Regions from separate parts of the Mycobacterium sp. IDUB_17 genome, predicted to be linked through region 2. Evidence: predicted binding sites of a transcription regulator. Region 2 holds the regulator's gene; the other holds the start of a gene.
What was found. The regulator LexA, encoded in region 2, represses DNA repair genes until DNA is damaged. The targets are predictions, from matches to a motif close to CGAACANNTGTTCG.

Region 1 (7,467 bases), on a different contig from region 2:
TGGCCCGCGGCAGCGATCCGCGTAGTGGAGGCAGCCCCGCCTCGGCGGCGACCCCGCGGTAGATCTCGCGCAGCCCGATGGTCTTCGGCGCGGTGAGATGGAACGTCTCACCGTCCTTGCCTTCGACATGCATGAGCGCGACCATCGCGTCGACCACGTAGTCCACCGGCACGACGTTGGTCCGGCCGGAGTCGGGCAGCATCATCGGCGTGAACTTGGGAAGCGCGGCGAGACGTGCCAGTACACCGAAGAAGTAGTACGGGCCGTCGATCTTGTCCATCTCACCGGTCTGCGAATCGCCGACCACGACCGCCGGGCGGTACACCCGGTAGCGCAGGCCCGGTGTCGAGCGCACGAGCAGTTCCGCCTCGAACTTGGTCTGGTGATACGGCGTGGGCAGGTCCTGGGCGACGTCGAAATCGTCCTCGGTGAACACGCCCCGATGGTTTCCGGCCACCGCGATCGAGGACACGTGGTGCAACGTGGCGTCCAGGCGCCGGGCCAGCTCGATCACCGCACGGGTGCCGTCCACATTGGCGGCCCGTTGCTCGGACTCACCAACGGTCATGTCGTAGATGGCCGCACAGTGCACCACGTGCGAGATGTCGCCCAGCTCGGCGATATCGGTGTCGGTCAAGCCGAGGTCGGCCGCCGTCAGGTCGCCGACCAGCGGTTTCGCCCGCTCGTCCCAGCCTTGGGCGAGCCGCTCGAACCGGGTCAGCGACTCGCGGCGCACCAGCACCCACACCTCGGCGCCGGGCTCGCGGGACAGAATCCGGGTGATCACTCGGCGGCCAATAAACCCGGTACCGCCGGTAACGACATAACGCATGCGAGCCATCGTGGCCCCAGATCGGGCAAACGTCAACAAGGGCGGTCGACTCAACTATCGTCGGCACGCATGCCCCTCAACCCGGACGCCATTGGCGAGACGACCGATCCGATTCCGTTCGACTGGACCGACCGCGACACCCTGCTGTACGCCCTCGGCGTCGGCGCAGGCACCGATGACCTTGCCTTCACCACCGAGAACAGCCACGAGATCGAACAGCAGGTACTCCCGACGTATGCGGTGATCGCGTGCTCGCCCTTCCCGGCAGCGCTCAAGATCGGCACCTTCAACTTCGGCATGCTGCTGCACGGTTCCCAGGAGATCCGGCTGCATCGGCCGCTGCCCCCGTCCGGAAAGCTGACCGTGGTCTCCGAGGTCGCCGACATCCAGGACAAGGGCGAAGGCAAGAACGCGGTGGTCATGCTCAAGGGCATCGGTTCCGATCCGGCCAGCGGTGAGGTCGTCGCGGAAACCCTTACCACCGTGGTGATTCGGGGTGAAGGCGGATTCGGCGGGCAGCCCGGGCAGCGTCCGGTGGCGCCGCAGATCCCCGACCGTGAACCCGACGCTCAGGTGGTGCTGCCCACCCGCGAGGACCAGGCGCTGATCTACCGGCTCTCCGGGGACCGCAACCCGCTGCACAGCGATCCCTGGTTCGCGCAGAATCTCGCCGGTTTCCCGAAGCCGATCCTGCACGGGCTGTGCACCTACGGCGTGGCCGGACGGGCGCTGGTCGCCGCGCTCGGCGGCGGAGATGCCACGAAGGTTCATGCGGTGGCGGCGCGGTTCAGTTCGCCGGTGTTCCCGGGCGAGACGCTGACGACGTCGATCTGGCGTACCGAACCGGGACGCGCGGTGTTCCGCACCGAGGCCGCCGGGCCCGACGGTGCCGATGCCCGGCTCGTACTCGAGGACGGCGCCGCCGAGTATTCCGAGTGATCCAGCCGATCCGGCAATTTCGTAGAAGCCCTGCACACCGCGTGGTGGGTTGACAGGATCGACCCACTACGGTCGGACGGCGCGGTGCCGGGATGGGTGGTGGCAGATGACGCAGGTGAACCTGGTCGTTGGATATCTGGCCACTCCCGGTGGCGCCGATGCGTTGGCCCTGGCGGTCCGGTTCGCCCGAACACTGGGTGCCGAGGTCAACATCTGCATCGTGCTACCGCCCGACACCGCGCCGCCGGGTACCGTGCCCAAAGGCGGCGGCTACGAGGAAGTGCTGGCCGAGCAGGCGCAGGGCTGGTTGGACGACGCCCTGGCCTTGGTGCCCGACGACGTTGTGGCACACCCGCATCTGAGCTTCGACGAGTCGTTCACCGACGGCCTGATCCGCCAGGCGCTGCGGTTCGAGGCGATCGCCATCGTGGTCGGCGGTGCCGGCGGGGGACTGGTCGGCAGCTACTCGCTGGGGTCGGTGGTCAACGAGCTGTTGCACTCCTCGCCGGTTCCGGTCGCGGTGGCGCCGCGCGGAACCCGCGATTCGACGATCGAGCGGGTACACGAAATCACCTGTGCCATCGGTCAACGCCAGGGTTCGGATCTGTTGCTCGCCACCGCGGTACGGGCCAGTCGGGCCGCGGGCATCCCACTGCGGCTGGTGTCGCTGGTGGCGCTCGATCCGACCTTCGGCTCGCTGCGAGGTGACGCCGAGGCGGTCCGAGCACACGCACTCGCGCACGCGGAGCGGACGCTGGAAGCCGCCAAAGATGAACTGCCGGCCGATTTTCCGGTGACCTCCACGATCGTGAACGGTCCCAGCGTCGAGGCCGCCGTCGAACAGTTGGGCTGGGATGAAGGCGACATCATCATGGTCGGATCCAGTCGGCTCAGTGCACCGCGGCGGATCTTCCTCGGTTCCACCGCGGCCAAGATGTTGCGGGTGTTGGACGTGCCGATGGTGGTTGTGCCCCGGGACGAACTGAAAGACGGCGAGGACGCTCATGGCTGAGTCCGCATCGGAACACGAGTCCCACCAGAAGCTCGAGGACGCCGAACACTCCGCGGGGCTGGTGTCCAAGGGGCTGGCCGCAGGCAAGGTCGGCACGTTCTCGGGTGCGATCCTCGGGATCTCGTGTGTGGCACCGGGGTACACGCTGACGGCGAGCATCGGGTTGATCGTCGCGGCCGTCGGACTGAAGATGCCGGCGATCTTCATCGCCGGGTTCATCCCGATGTTCCTGACTGCCTACGCCTACCGCGAATTGAACTCGCGGGCGCCGGACTGCGGCGCGTCGTTCACGTGGTCCACCAAGGCATTTGGCCCGTATGTCGGCTGGATGTGCGGGTGGGGCATGGTGATGGCCTCGATCATCGTCCTGTCCAACCTCGCCGCGATCGCCGTCGAGTTCTTCTACCTGTTCATCGCCCGGGTCACCAACCACCACCCGATCGCCGAGCTCGCCGGCAACAAGGTCATCAACATCGCCACCACGCTGGTGTTCCTGGCCATTGCCACCGCCATTGCCAGTCGCGGTATCACCACCAGTGAACGGGTGCAGTACGTGCTGGTCGGGTTCCAGATGGTGGTGCTGCTGGCGTTCGCGGTGATGGCGCTGGTGCATGTGGGTCGCGGTGACGCGCCGGCCGGGCTGTCCTTCGACCTGGACTGGTTCAACCCACTCACCGGACTTACCTTCGGCGTCTTCGCCGTTGGTGTGACCGGGTCGATATTCGCGTTCTGGGGCTGGGACACCTGCCTGACGCTGGGGGAGGAGTCCAAGGACCCGACGAAGGTGCCGGGCCGCGCCGGGCTGTTGTGCGTGCTGTCCATCCTGGCGACGTATCTGCTCATCGCCGTCGCGGTGATGATGTACGCCGGGGTCGGTGAAACCGATCTGGGCCTGGGCAATCCCGACAATGCGGAGAACGTGTTCGCTGCGTTGGCCGACCCTGTGCTGGGCACCTATGCCGGGCCGCTGCTGTTCCTGGCGATCCTGGCCTCGTCGGTGGCGAGCCTGCAGACCACGTTCCTGCCCGCGGCGCGGGCCATGCTCGCCATGGGGGCCTACAAGGCTTTCCCGCCCAGATTCGCCGAGGTCAGCCCGCGTTATCTGGTGCCCACCTTCGCCACTGTCGTCGCCGGCGTGGTCACCGGGGTGTTCTATACCGTGGTGAGTCTGCTGTCCGAGAGTGCGCTACTGGATACCATTGCCGCCCTTGGCATCATGATCTGCTGGTACTACGGCATCACGGCGTTCGCCTGCGTCTGGTATTTCCGTCGGGAGTTGTTCACCAGCGCCCACAACGTGCTGTTCAAGTTCCTGTTCCCGTTGATCGGCGGCCTGGTGCTGGCCTGGGTGTTCGTCCTCGCGATCAAGGAGAGCATGGATCCGGAGAGCGGCAGCGGCGCCGCGATCGGCGGTATCGGACTGGTGTTCTTCATGGGCTTCGGCATCCTGCTGCTCGGCGTCGTGCTCATGTTCGTCTGGCGGTCGGTCAGCCCGGCATTCTTCAGGGGCGAGACATTGCGGCACGACACACCGTCGCTCGTGGAGTAGGCATACTCTCCTGTTCGGCGAATTCAGTGAAATAAGCGACAGTGCACGTCATTTAGATCCACATCGCGCTGTTTGCGCGGCACAGTGGCGGGGCCACGCTCACTTTCCGCGTACGTAACGTGGTGGCGCAATAAGACAACTCAAGAATCGCCACCACGCTACGTGCGCGAACTATCCGGCCGCGCCGCCGAGTCCGGAGTTGCCTTTGTTGTGCGCCAGCTCGAACGGATCGAGCAGATCCCACACCGTGGTGACGGCCTGCACCTTGAGGTCGGCGCCTTGGTCTTCCACGTTGAGCAGGTCGACGGCAATGTCGTACCCGTAGTACAGGAGCGATCCCGGCGGGGTGGTCTTGATCAGCTCGTTGATGATCGTCTGCCGTGCATCGCGGGCTGCGGCATCATCGCCGAGGGCGGGCGCCAGGCTTGGCAGAATCTTGCTGATCGGAATCACCGCGTTCACCCACGGCACGATTTGACTGCCCCGGTAGATCTGCTCGGTGGCTTCCCTGATGAACGGGTCGAGTTCGTCGGGAAGTGCGGTGTTCATCAATGCGTTCCGGAGATTCAGGATCGGCTCGGGGATGTCCGTCGGCTCCGGATCGTCGTCGCGGAACGGGTTGGGGTTCCACGGTGTATCCGCCCGTGCCTCAGCGGTATCGGCCTGGGTCCGCACCGCGCCGAGCTTCGGGGTGGCCAAGGTCCCGCTCTTCGGCTGCGCGACGGACTCGGTCTCCGGCTGGTCTGCCACCACGGGCGAAGGCTTGGGAGTCGCGGCCTGCTTGGGGTTGAACAGGTCCTTGAGCTTGGCGACCTGGCCGGCCTCGAACTCGTCGGCACTGAGCTTCGGCTTGGGCTTGACGGACACGGGCTTGGCGGGCTTGGCGGCCTGAACGGCCTTGTTGACGTGTGCCGCCGCTTTCTCGATCTTGTCGGCCTGCTTGTCGATGTTGTCCTTGAACGTGGACAGGGGCTTGGCCCGCTTGGTGTCACCAGCCTTGGCCTCACCGCGCTTGGGCCCGGCGTTGACGTGCTGCGATGTACTGCTGTTGGTCGATTCCTTGGACGCACCGTCCGTCGAATCAGCGTGTGCGGTGCCCTGGCCGGCCACGGCGATCGCCGCCCCGACTCCCGCCGCGACCGCGACACCACCGACATAGCCGATGTACTTCGTTGACGCCATTACCGTCCTTTCACAGCGGATCCCCAGCCCACGGGCATCGTAGGGGGCGGCGGCGTGATCGGCATCACGAGGTGACCTACATGTTCGGGCAGGATGGAAACACCCCACTGGATCTCGAACAAATGTTCGATACACTGACGTGGTGGGCTGGCATAACGGACCGCCGAGCTGGTCGGAGATGGAGCGGGTACTTACCGGCAAGCCCCGCCGTTCCGGACTGCCGTTGGAGCCCGCGGGCGACGGCGGGGACAGCCCGGCCTGGTCGCGTAAGCGCGGTAGTTATCAGCCGCCGGAACTCGACCGGCCGCGGACATCGGTCCGTTACGCCGAACTGCACGCACATTCGGCGTACAGCTTCCTCGACGGCGCGAGCACGCCGGAGGAGCTGGTCGAGGAGGCGGCCCGGCTGAACCTGCGGGCGATCGCGCTGACCGATCACGACGGGCTCTACGGCGTGGTCCGGTTCGCCGAGGCGGCCAGGGAGTTGGACGTGGCCACCGTCTTCGGCGCCGAGTTGTCGTTGGGGAACATTCCCCGCACCGAGGATCCCGACCCGCCCGGCCCGCATCTGCTGGTACTGGCCCGTGGGCCGGAGGGCTACCGGAGGTTGTCCCGCGAGATCGCAAAGGCGCACCTGGCCGGTGGTGAGAAGGGTAAGCCCCGCTATGACTTCGACGGGCTCACCGAGGCTGCCGGTGGGCACTGGCACATTCTCACCGGATGCCGTAAAGGCCATGTCCGCCAGGCACTTTCTCGCGGTGGGCCGGAAGCCGCCGCGGCCGCCCTGGCCGACCTGGTGGACCGATTCGGGGCCGGCCGGGTCAGTATCGAGCTCGCGCATCACGGCCATCCGTGTGACGACGAACGCAATGCCGTCCTGGCCGGGCTGGCCCCGCGGTTCGGCCTCGATGTGGTTGCCACCACGGGTGCGCACTTCGCCGCCCCTGACCGGGGCCGGCTGGCAATGGCGATGGCGGCGATCCGGGCCAGGAACTCGATGGACACCGCGGCGGGCTGGCTGGCCCCGCTGGGCGGGTCCCACCTGCGGTCGGGGGAGGAGATGGCCCGGCTGTTCGGTACCGAAATCGTGACGGCCGCAGCCGATCTCGGTGAGCAGTGCGCCTTCGGGCTGGCGCTCATCGCCCCGCAGCTGCCACCGTTCGACGTCCCGGCCGGGCATACCGAGGACAGCTGGCTGCGCGAGTTGGTGATGGCCGGGGCGGCCGAGCGGTACGGGCCCGTGGACAACGCGAGAAAGGCCTATGCGCAGATCGAACACGAGCTGTGCATCATCGAGCAGCTGAAGTTCCCCGGCTATTTCCTTGTGGTGCACGACATCACTCGGTTCTGCCGGGACAACGACATCCTGTGCCAGGGCAGGGGATCGGCGGCCAACTCGGCGGTCTGCTACGCACTGAAGGTCACCAACGTCGACCCGATCGCCAACGAGCTGTTGTTCGAACGGTTCCTGTCTCCGGCCCGCGACGGGCCGCCGGACATCGACATCGACATCGAATCGGACTTGCGCGAGAACGTCATTCAGTACGTCTACGAGCGTTACGGGCGTGACTACGCCGCACAGGTGGCCAACGTCATCACCTATCGCGGCCGCAGCGCGGTCCGCGACATGGCCCGGGCGCTGGGTTTCTCCCAGGGACAGCAGGACGCCTGGAGCAAGCAGCTCAGCCGGTGGAACGGTCGCCCGGACTCGCCGGAGGCCGAGGACATTCCGCAGCCGGTGATCGAGTTGGCCACCCAGATCGCCAACCTGCCGCGCCACCTCGGTATCCACTCGGGCGGCATGGTGATCTGTGACCGCCCGATCGCCGACGTGTGCCCGGTGGAGTGGGCCCGCATGGCCAACCGCAGCGTGCTGCAGTGGGACAAAGATGACTGTGCGGCAATCGGTTTGGTCAAGTTCGACCTGCTGGGCCTCGGTATGCTCTCGGCGCT
Region 2 (7,467 bases):
CGGGCGCCGCGTCGCCGGGTCCGCCCGCCTCGGCTCTGGCCAGCAATCGGTCGATCCGGCCATCGAAGTGTGGCGAGTAGGACACGTCGTCGTCGCATCCACCGCCGTCGAGCCCGCCGACCAACCCGGTCACCGTCGAGCCCGAAACCCACGGCGCGCCACTGAAACCGTCGGTCAGGCCCGCACAGGCCAGAGACGGGAACCCCTGCGGCGACCACGCGGTGGCGCCCCGGCAGGCCAGCGGGCTACCGCCCTCTCCCATCGGGTAGCCGGTCACCGTCACCGGAACACCCGGCGCAGGCGCTGACCCCAGGGCCAGCCCGCCGCCGGCCGCCCCGAGCAGGCTCGCGCCGGACCCGCCGGTGACCCGCACGATGGCGTAGTCGGCCTGCGGATCCTGCTCGGCGATCCAGCGCGGGTCCAGATACGCCGCCTCGACGTGCCAGGAATCGCCACCGCCCTCACCGAAGCCGGGAATGAACGTGGTGTCGACACCGTCGAGAAGGCAGTGCGCGGCCGTCAGGATGAGATCGCCGGACGTGCTGGCCAGCACCGATCCGCTGCAGGTGTGGGTCGTGGTGTCGCCGAGGAACAGTGCCCCCACCCGCCGGTCCGGCATCACCGACTCGGCCCCGGCCTGCGACAACGGGCTGGCCACGACCGACGGGCTGCTGGGCGGGACCGTTGTGGGGCCGGCGCCTGCGGTCCGGTTACCCGGCCCGGTGCAGGCCGCGACCAGAGCGGTCACCGCCGCCGCCGCGACTGTGAGCTTCACCATCGGGGTCACCTGCATCATCACGATTTTGCCTGATCGCGCCGATTACCGCCGGAATGCCGGGCCCGACCCGGCGCGTTCGCATGCACAAGCGGGGCGGAACGAACCCGCAGCCCGGGTATGCGAGACACTAGATGGCATGGTGGTGGGCCGTCACAGCGTCCTACCGCAGCGAGGAGACGAAGCGAGATGACCGACAGCAGCGACACCCCCGACCAGCACTACCAGCCCGATCAGAGCGGCATGTACGAGCTTGAGTTCCCGGCGCCGCAGCTGTCGTCGTCGGATGGCCGCGGCCCGGTGCTGATCCACGCCCTGGAGGGGTTCTCCGACGCCGGTCACGCGATCCGGCTGGCCGCCGAGCACCTCAAAGACACCCTCGACACCGAACTGGTCGCGTCCTTCGCCATCGACGAGCTGCTCGACTACCGGTCCCGCAGGCCGCTGATGACGTTCAAGACCGACCACTTCACCAGCTACGAGGAACCCGAGCTGAACCTGTACGCGTTGCATGACGGCGTGGGCACGCCGTTCCTGCTGCTGGCCGGCCTGGAGCCGGACCTGAGGTGGGAGCGTTTCATCACCGCGGTGCGGCTGCTCTCCGAGCAGCTCGGGGTACGGCGGGTGATCGGCCTCGGCACGATTCCGATGGCGGTGCCGCACACGCGGCCGGTGATGCTGACCGCCCACTCCAACGACAAGGAGCTGATCGCCGACCACACCCCCTGGGTCGGGGAGATCCAGGTTCCGGCGAGCGTGTCCAACCTGCTCGAGTTCCGCATGGCTCAGCACGGCCACGAGGTGGTCGGTTACACCGTGCACGTTCCGCACTACCTGGCCCAGACGGCCTATCCGCCCGCGGCCGAGGCACTGCTCGCCGAAGTGGCCCGGACCGGTTCGCTACAACTGCCGTTGGAGAAACTGTCCGAAGCCGGTGCCGAGGTGTACAGCAAGATCAACGAGCAGGTAGAGGCCAGCACCGAGGTCGCCCAAGTGGTGACCGGGTTGGAGCGCCAGTACGATGCTTTCGTTGCCGCACAGGAAAATCGGTCCCTGCTGGCGCGTGACGAGGAACTGCCCAGCGGTGACGAGTTGGGAGCCGAGTTCGAACGGTTCCTCGCCCAGCAGACCGGTGACAAGTACAAAGACGACAAGTACAAAGACGGACGGGATGGCTTCGGCGACGGATTCCCGAACGGCGACAACCACTCATAGCAGCCCGGTGGCGGGCCGAGAGCGAGGTTGACCAGCATGACTGAGCGCAAACCCCATCTGCGGTCCGTGCGCGAGCTCGCCCCGACGCTCGAGTACCGCACCATCCACGGATACCGGCGCGCCTTCCGGGTGGCCGGATCCGGACCGGCGATCCTGCTGATCCACGGCATCGGTGACAACTCCACGACGTGGCACACCGTGCAATCGGCGCTGGCGCAGCGGTTCACCGTGATCGCCCCGGATCTTCTCGGTCACGGCAGCTCCGACAAGCCGCGCGCGGACTATTCGGTGGCGGCGTACGCCAACGGCATGCGCGACCTGCTGAGCGTGCTCGACATCGACCGGGTGACCGTGGTCGGGCATTCTCTGGGCGGCGGCGTGGCGATGCAATTCGCCTATCAGTTCCCTCAATTGGTCGACCGTCTCATCCTGGTCGGCGCCGGTGGGGTCACCAAGGACGTCAACGTGGCGTTGCGGGTTGCCTCCCTGCCGATGGGCAGTGAGGCGCTGGCACTGCTGCGGCTGCCGCTGGTGCTGCCGGCATTGCAGCTGGCCGGCCGGGCCGCGGGCGCGGTGTTGGGCTCAACCGGCCTCGGGCATGACATCCCGGACATGGTGCGCATCCTGGCCGACCTGCCGGAGCCAACGGCATCGGCGGCGTTCGCCCGGACCCTGCGCGCCGTCGTGGACTGGCGTGGCCAGGTCGTCACCATGCTGGACCGCTGTTACTTGACCGAATCCGTTCCCGTGCAACTGATCTGGGGCGACTGCGACTCGGTGATCCCCGTCAGCCACGCCCGGATGGCCCACGCCGCAATGCCCGGTTCCCGGTTGGAGATTTTCTCCGGATCCGGGCATTTTCCGTTCCACGACGATCCCGACCGCTTCGTCGAGGTGGTCGAACGCTTCATCGACACGACCGAACCGTCGGTCTACGACCAGGACCGGCTCCGCAGCCTGCTGCGCAGCGGGCGGACCGAATCGGCGATGACCGGGCCGTTCGACACCCAGATCGCGGTGCTCGACGCGATGGACGCCGACGAGCGCAGCGCCACCTGACCCTTCTCACCCACATCGGCCCCGGGCGGTCCGCCCGGGGAGCGTGAGCTGCGACGTAGCATCGATCTATGGCCATCGACGTCACCGTGTTACGAGTGTTCACCGACTCCGAAGGCAAGTACGGCAATCCGCTCGGGGTGGTCGACAACAGCACCGTCGCCCCCGGGGACCGGCAGCGGATCGCCACCGAATTGGGTTACAGCGAAACCATATTCATCGATCTGCCACAGCCAGGCGGTAACTCGGCCAGCGCCCACATCTTCACCCCGGCCACCGAACTCCCGTTCGCCGGGCACCCGACGGTCGGCGCGTCGTGGTGGCTGCGTGAGACCGGGTTGCCGGTCCACACCCTGCGAGTGCCCGCGGGGATCCTCCAGGTCGAGTACGACGGAGATCGCGCCGTCGTCAATGCGCGCTCGGAATGGGCTCCGGAGTTCGCCATCTATGACTTGGCCTCTGTCGATGAGTTGCTCTCCGCCGACCCCGACGACTTCGACGATGCCGAGGAGAACTATCTGTGGGCCTGGATCGACGAGGCGAACGGAACCTTGCGCTCCAGGTCGTTCGCGCCGCACCTGGGCATTCCGGAGGATGAGGCCACCGGGGCGGCGGCGGTACGCATGACCGACTATCTCAGCCGGGATCTGACGATCATCCAGGGCAAGGGCTCGGTGATCGAGACCCGCTGGAGTCCGGAGGGCTGGGTTCGCCTGGCCGGCCGCGTCGTCAGCGATGGCACCACCCGACTGGACTGAACCTGGATCGAACTACGCCTCGGCGCGGTGGGCCCGCAGCGCCTCGATCTCGCGCTCGAAGTCCTCGGCTGACGAAAACGACCGATACACCGAGGCGAACCTCAAGTAGGCGACCTCGTCCAGTTCGCGCAACGGTCCCAGGATCGCCAAACCGACCTCGTGGCTGGGGATCTCCGGCGTGCCGAGTCCGCGGACGGCGTCCTCGACCTTCTGCGCCAATACGTTGAGGGCGTCGTCATCGACCTGCCTGCCCTGGCAGGACCGGCGTACCCCGCGGACGACCTTCTCGCGGCTGAACGGCTCGGTCACCCCGCTGCGCTTCACCACGGCCAGCACAGCTGTCTCCACTGTGGTGAATCGACGTCCACACTCGGGGCAGGACCGACGGCGCCGGATGGCCTGCCCTTCATCGGTCTCGCGCGAATCGACCACACGCGAATCAGGGTGACGGCAGAACGGACAATGCATTACCGCTCCTTCGTCATGCCGCCGGACAACTAGCTCGAGCGCCCTTGAGCGTACCCGCGATGCCAACGGGAGACTCACCGCCGGGTCCAGTGGGGTGTAGCGGCTCACGCCGACGCCGGCCAGTGTGGCTGGCAGCCACGACGATTCAACGGTCATCGCACTGCTCAGCCAACCGGGGCGAGCAGCGTCTGCCCTGCGTCGACTGCCACGGAGTCGAGCTGGTTGAGGTCACGGATCTGCTCGACGACCCGGGACACCGGGGCATCCGGGGCGACCCGCCGGGCCACCTGCTGCAGCGTCTCCCCCGACTTCACCTGGACCACCGCCAGTTCGGTCGGCGTCGGCGTCTCGGACCCCATGACCCCGCCGAGTTGGGCCACCAACCCCAGCCACACCGTGATGCCGGCGGCGACCAGCGCCAACAGGACCGTGGTCAGCGGCGTGATGGGCCGGCTGCGATGAGATGCCCGCGACATCAGCACTCCGGTTCCGCGGTACCGGACCGCACCGCCGGCGGGACGGGACGGCGCCGGCCGCTGGACCCGGCGCACCGGCCGGGGTGCGCCCGCGCCGAACTGGGCGCGGGGCGACTGCGACTGCGGAGTGGCCCGAACAGCGCGGGAACGGCTATCGGCGGGGATATCGATGATCGCCATCTGACTGCCTTTCGGTGGGACGTATTCGCTCTTGTGTTCGAACATAGTCGCTCAAGTGTTCGATGGATAGAACATGTGATCGAACTGTTGCCAAACGATAGAACGGGGTACCGACAAGTTCGGGCCACAAATCCCGCACACCGCCCACGCGACGGCCCTCGCGCATCCCACCTGCGGACACGCCCGCGACACACGTCGAACACATGTTTGATTAATGCTCGACCAGCGACTACATTCGGCCCCATGAGCGACGACCGCAGCAGGGATGGCAGCACCGACCGCCCGGCCGGATCGGACGGCGCGGGCCCACGCCGGGCCGAGGGCGGCCTCACCGACCGGCAACGGACAATTCTCGACGTGATCCGGGCGTCGGTCACCAGTCGCGGCTACCCGCCCAGCATCCGTGAGATCGGCGACGCGGTCGGCCTGACCTCGACGTCGTCGGTCGCCCATCAGTTGCGCACCCTGGAACGCAAGGGTTACCTACGACGCGACCCCAACCGGCCGCGCGCGGTCGACGTGCGTGGCGCCGACGATCCGGCAGCCGCGGTGGTGTCCACCGACGTGGCCGGCTCCGACGCGCTTCCCGAGCCGACGTTCGTCCCGGTGCTTGGGCGTATTGCCGCAGGCGGTCCCATCCTGGCCGAGCAGGCCGTCGAGGATGTCTTCCCGCTACCCCGCGAACTGGTCGGCGAGGGCTCGCTGTTCCTGCTCAAGGTCGTCGGGGACTCGATGGTCGACGCCGCCATCTGCGACGGCGACTGGGTGGTGGTGCGCCAACAGAGCGTGGCCGACAACGGGGAGATCGTGGCGGCCATGATCGACGGCGAGGCCACCGTCAAGACGTTCAAGCGGACCCGCGGTCAGGTCTGGCTGATGCCCCACAATCCGGCGTACGACCCGATCCCGGGTAACGACGCAGCGGTGCTCGGCAAGGTCGTCACCGTGATCCGCAAGATCTGACCGACCGAGATCGGACCCGGCCGAATCCGAAGGATGGCCGGGTCCGTTCGATTCAGTCCGTCCGCACGAATCCGTTGGTGCGAGCGAATTCCTCACTGGCGAACCAGATTTCGGCCACCGCGTCGTCATATTCACTGCTGTCGGGCGCCCAGTAACGGCCGGACTTCGTGTCGGCCTTGATGGGGTAGCCCTCCGGCGCGCGGCGCGCGTCCTCCAGCGGTAGGTGGATGGCCGTGGCACTGGGGATCTCGTCGAGTTCGATGGCCGCATGTCGCCCGCTGTGGGCCTCGCTGCTGTATGCCTCGGACTCGGTGATGACACGGGTCGGCGCCGTGTCGACATTGTCCTGATCGCTCGGCACGGCCAGGCCGCTCAACGCCGCGAAACCTTGCGCCTCGCGTGCGCCGCCGGCCGGACCTGCGAATGCCCCTGTATCCACCATGTCGTCGTCTGCGAGTTCGGCTTCGATCTCGTCGTCGGCGTCACCCTCGGCGACTTCCTCGAAGTCCGCATCGATGGGGGTGTCGAGGTCCTCGTCCTCTTCGAAATCGTCGTCGAAGTCATCCTCTTCGAAGTCGTCATCGTCCTGGTAGCCGTCGTCGTAGTCGTCGAAGCCCTGTCCCGCCTCCGGGCCGGCCAGCCGTGAGGAATCCTCCGGCGGCTCGTCGTCCTCGCCCGGTGATCCGTAGCCACTGGCCGATCCGTGGGGAGCGGCCCACTGGCTGACCGGGATCGCGATATCGGTCGGGCCGTCGAACGGGGACGCCACACCGCTCGCCGAATCCTCACCCGGCCCGGCGAAACGCGCCGTCGAGGCTTCACCGGCACCGTAGGCAGTGCTCGGCCGGTACCCGCTCGCCGCATCGGCGCCCCGGTCGTCGGCGAACTCGTCGTGGTCGTATCCCCGCGATTCGTAGTGCGCTTCGTCGTAGCGGCCGTCGTCATACTGCGGTTCGCCGGCACCGTCGTAGTCATCGTCGAACGGATCGTGGTCGAAGTCGTCATCGCCACCGGCACGGCGACGGTGCCACAGTGCCGCCCCCACGATCAGACCCGCGAGCAGCAGCACCGGAACCACCGCGATCAGCCACCACCAGCTCCAATGCCAGCTGAACGGCTTCTTCGCATCCGCGCCCGACGGCTGCGGACCACCGGCATGAGGCTGCCCGACACCCGGAACCTGCAGGCCACTCAACTCGGAGGCGAGTTTCGAGGGCTCGGTGGTGAACTTGTTGGCATCGCGGTCCCAGGAGATCGCTCCCCCGCTGAACCGCTGGCTGACGACGGTGCCGTCTTCGGTCTGGTCGGCCATCGGGGCGCCCAGTGCGCCCTTCGCCCCGCCCAGCTTGTCCCAGGCCGCCTTCATCGCGCCCCGGACGATCACCGCGCCGTAGTCGGGGGTCCAGAAGATGACGGGGTTGTCGGCCGCGGCGAAGGTGCTGATCCGGCTGTTCGGGCCCAGCCCGCCCTCGGACTCGCTGGCGGTCGGGAAGCCCAGATCGCCTTCGGGGCCGCCGACGCTCTCGTACTTCTCCAGCAGTTGACCCGTGATGGCATTGGCCCCGGTGGCCGGGGT

Region 1: a site for LexA is predicted at 5,630-5,643, ahead of ACZYZ7_RS19910 (error-prone DNA polymerase). Genes of this name have one in related genera too.

What each region holds. Positions count from the first base shown of each region.
Region 1 is NZ_JBVAXS010000004.1:484,609-492,075, reverse strand. It holds gene ACZYZ7_RS19935 (SDR family oxidoreductase) at 1-832, opposite strand, end outside; gene ACZYZ7_RS19930 (MaoC family dehydratase) at 902-1,771, shown strand; gene ACZYZ7_RS19925 (universal stress protein) at 1,887-2,783, shown strand; gene ACZYZ7_RS19920 (APC family permease) at 2,776-4,332, shown strand; gene ACZYZ7_RS19915 (hypothetical protein) at 4,504-5,514, opposite strand; gene ACZYZ7_RS19910 (error-prone DNA polymerase) at 5,657-7,467, shown strand, end outside.
Region 2 is NZ_JBVAXS010000001.1:451,540-459,006, reverse strand. It holds gene ACZYZ7_RS02315 (trypsin-like serine peptidase) at 1-778, opposite strand, end outside; gene ACZYZ7_RS02310 (proteasome assembly chaperone family protein) at 965-1,990, shown strand; gene ACZYZ7_RS02305 (alpha/beta fold hydrolase) at 2,027-3,049, shown strand; gene ACZYZ7_RS02300 (PhzF family phenazine biosynthesis protein) at 3,118-3,804, shown strand; gene nrdR (transcriptional regulator NrdR) at 3,817-4,272, opposite strand; gene ACZYZ7_RS02290 (LysM peptidoglycan-binding domain-containing protein) at 4,437-4,973, opposite strand; gene lexA (transcriptional repressor LexA) at 5,172-5,891, shown strand; gene ACZYZ7_RS02280 (LGFP repeat-containing protein) at 5,944-7,467, opposite strand, start outside.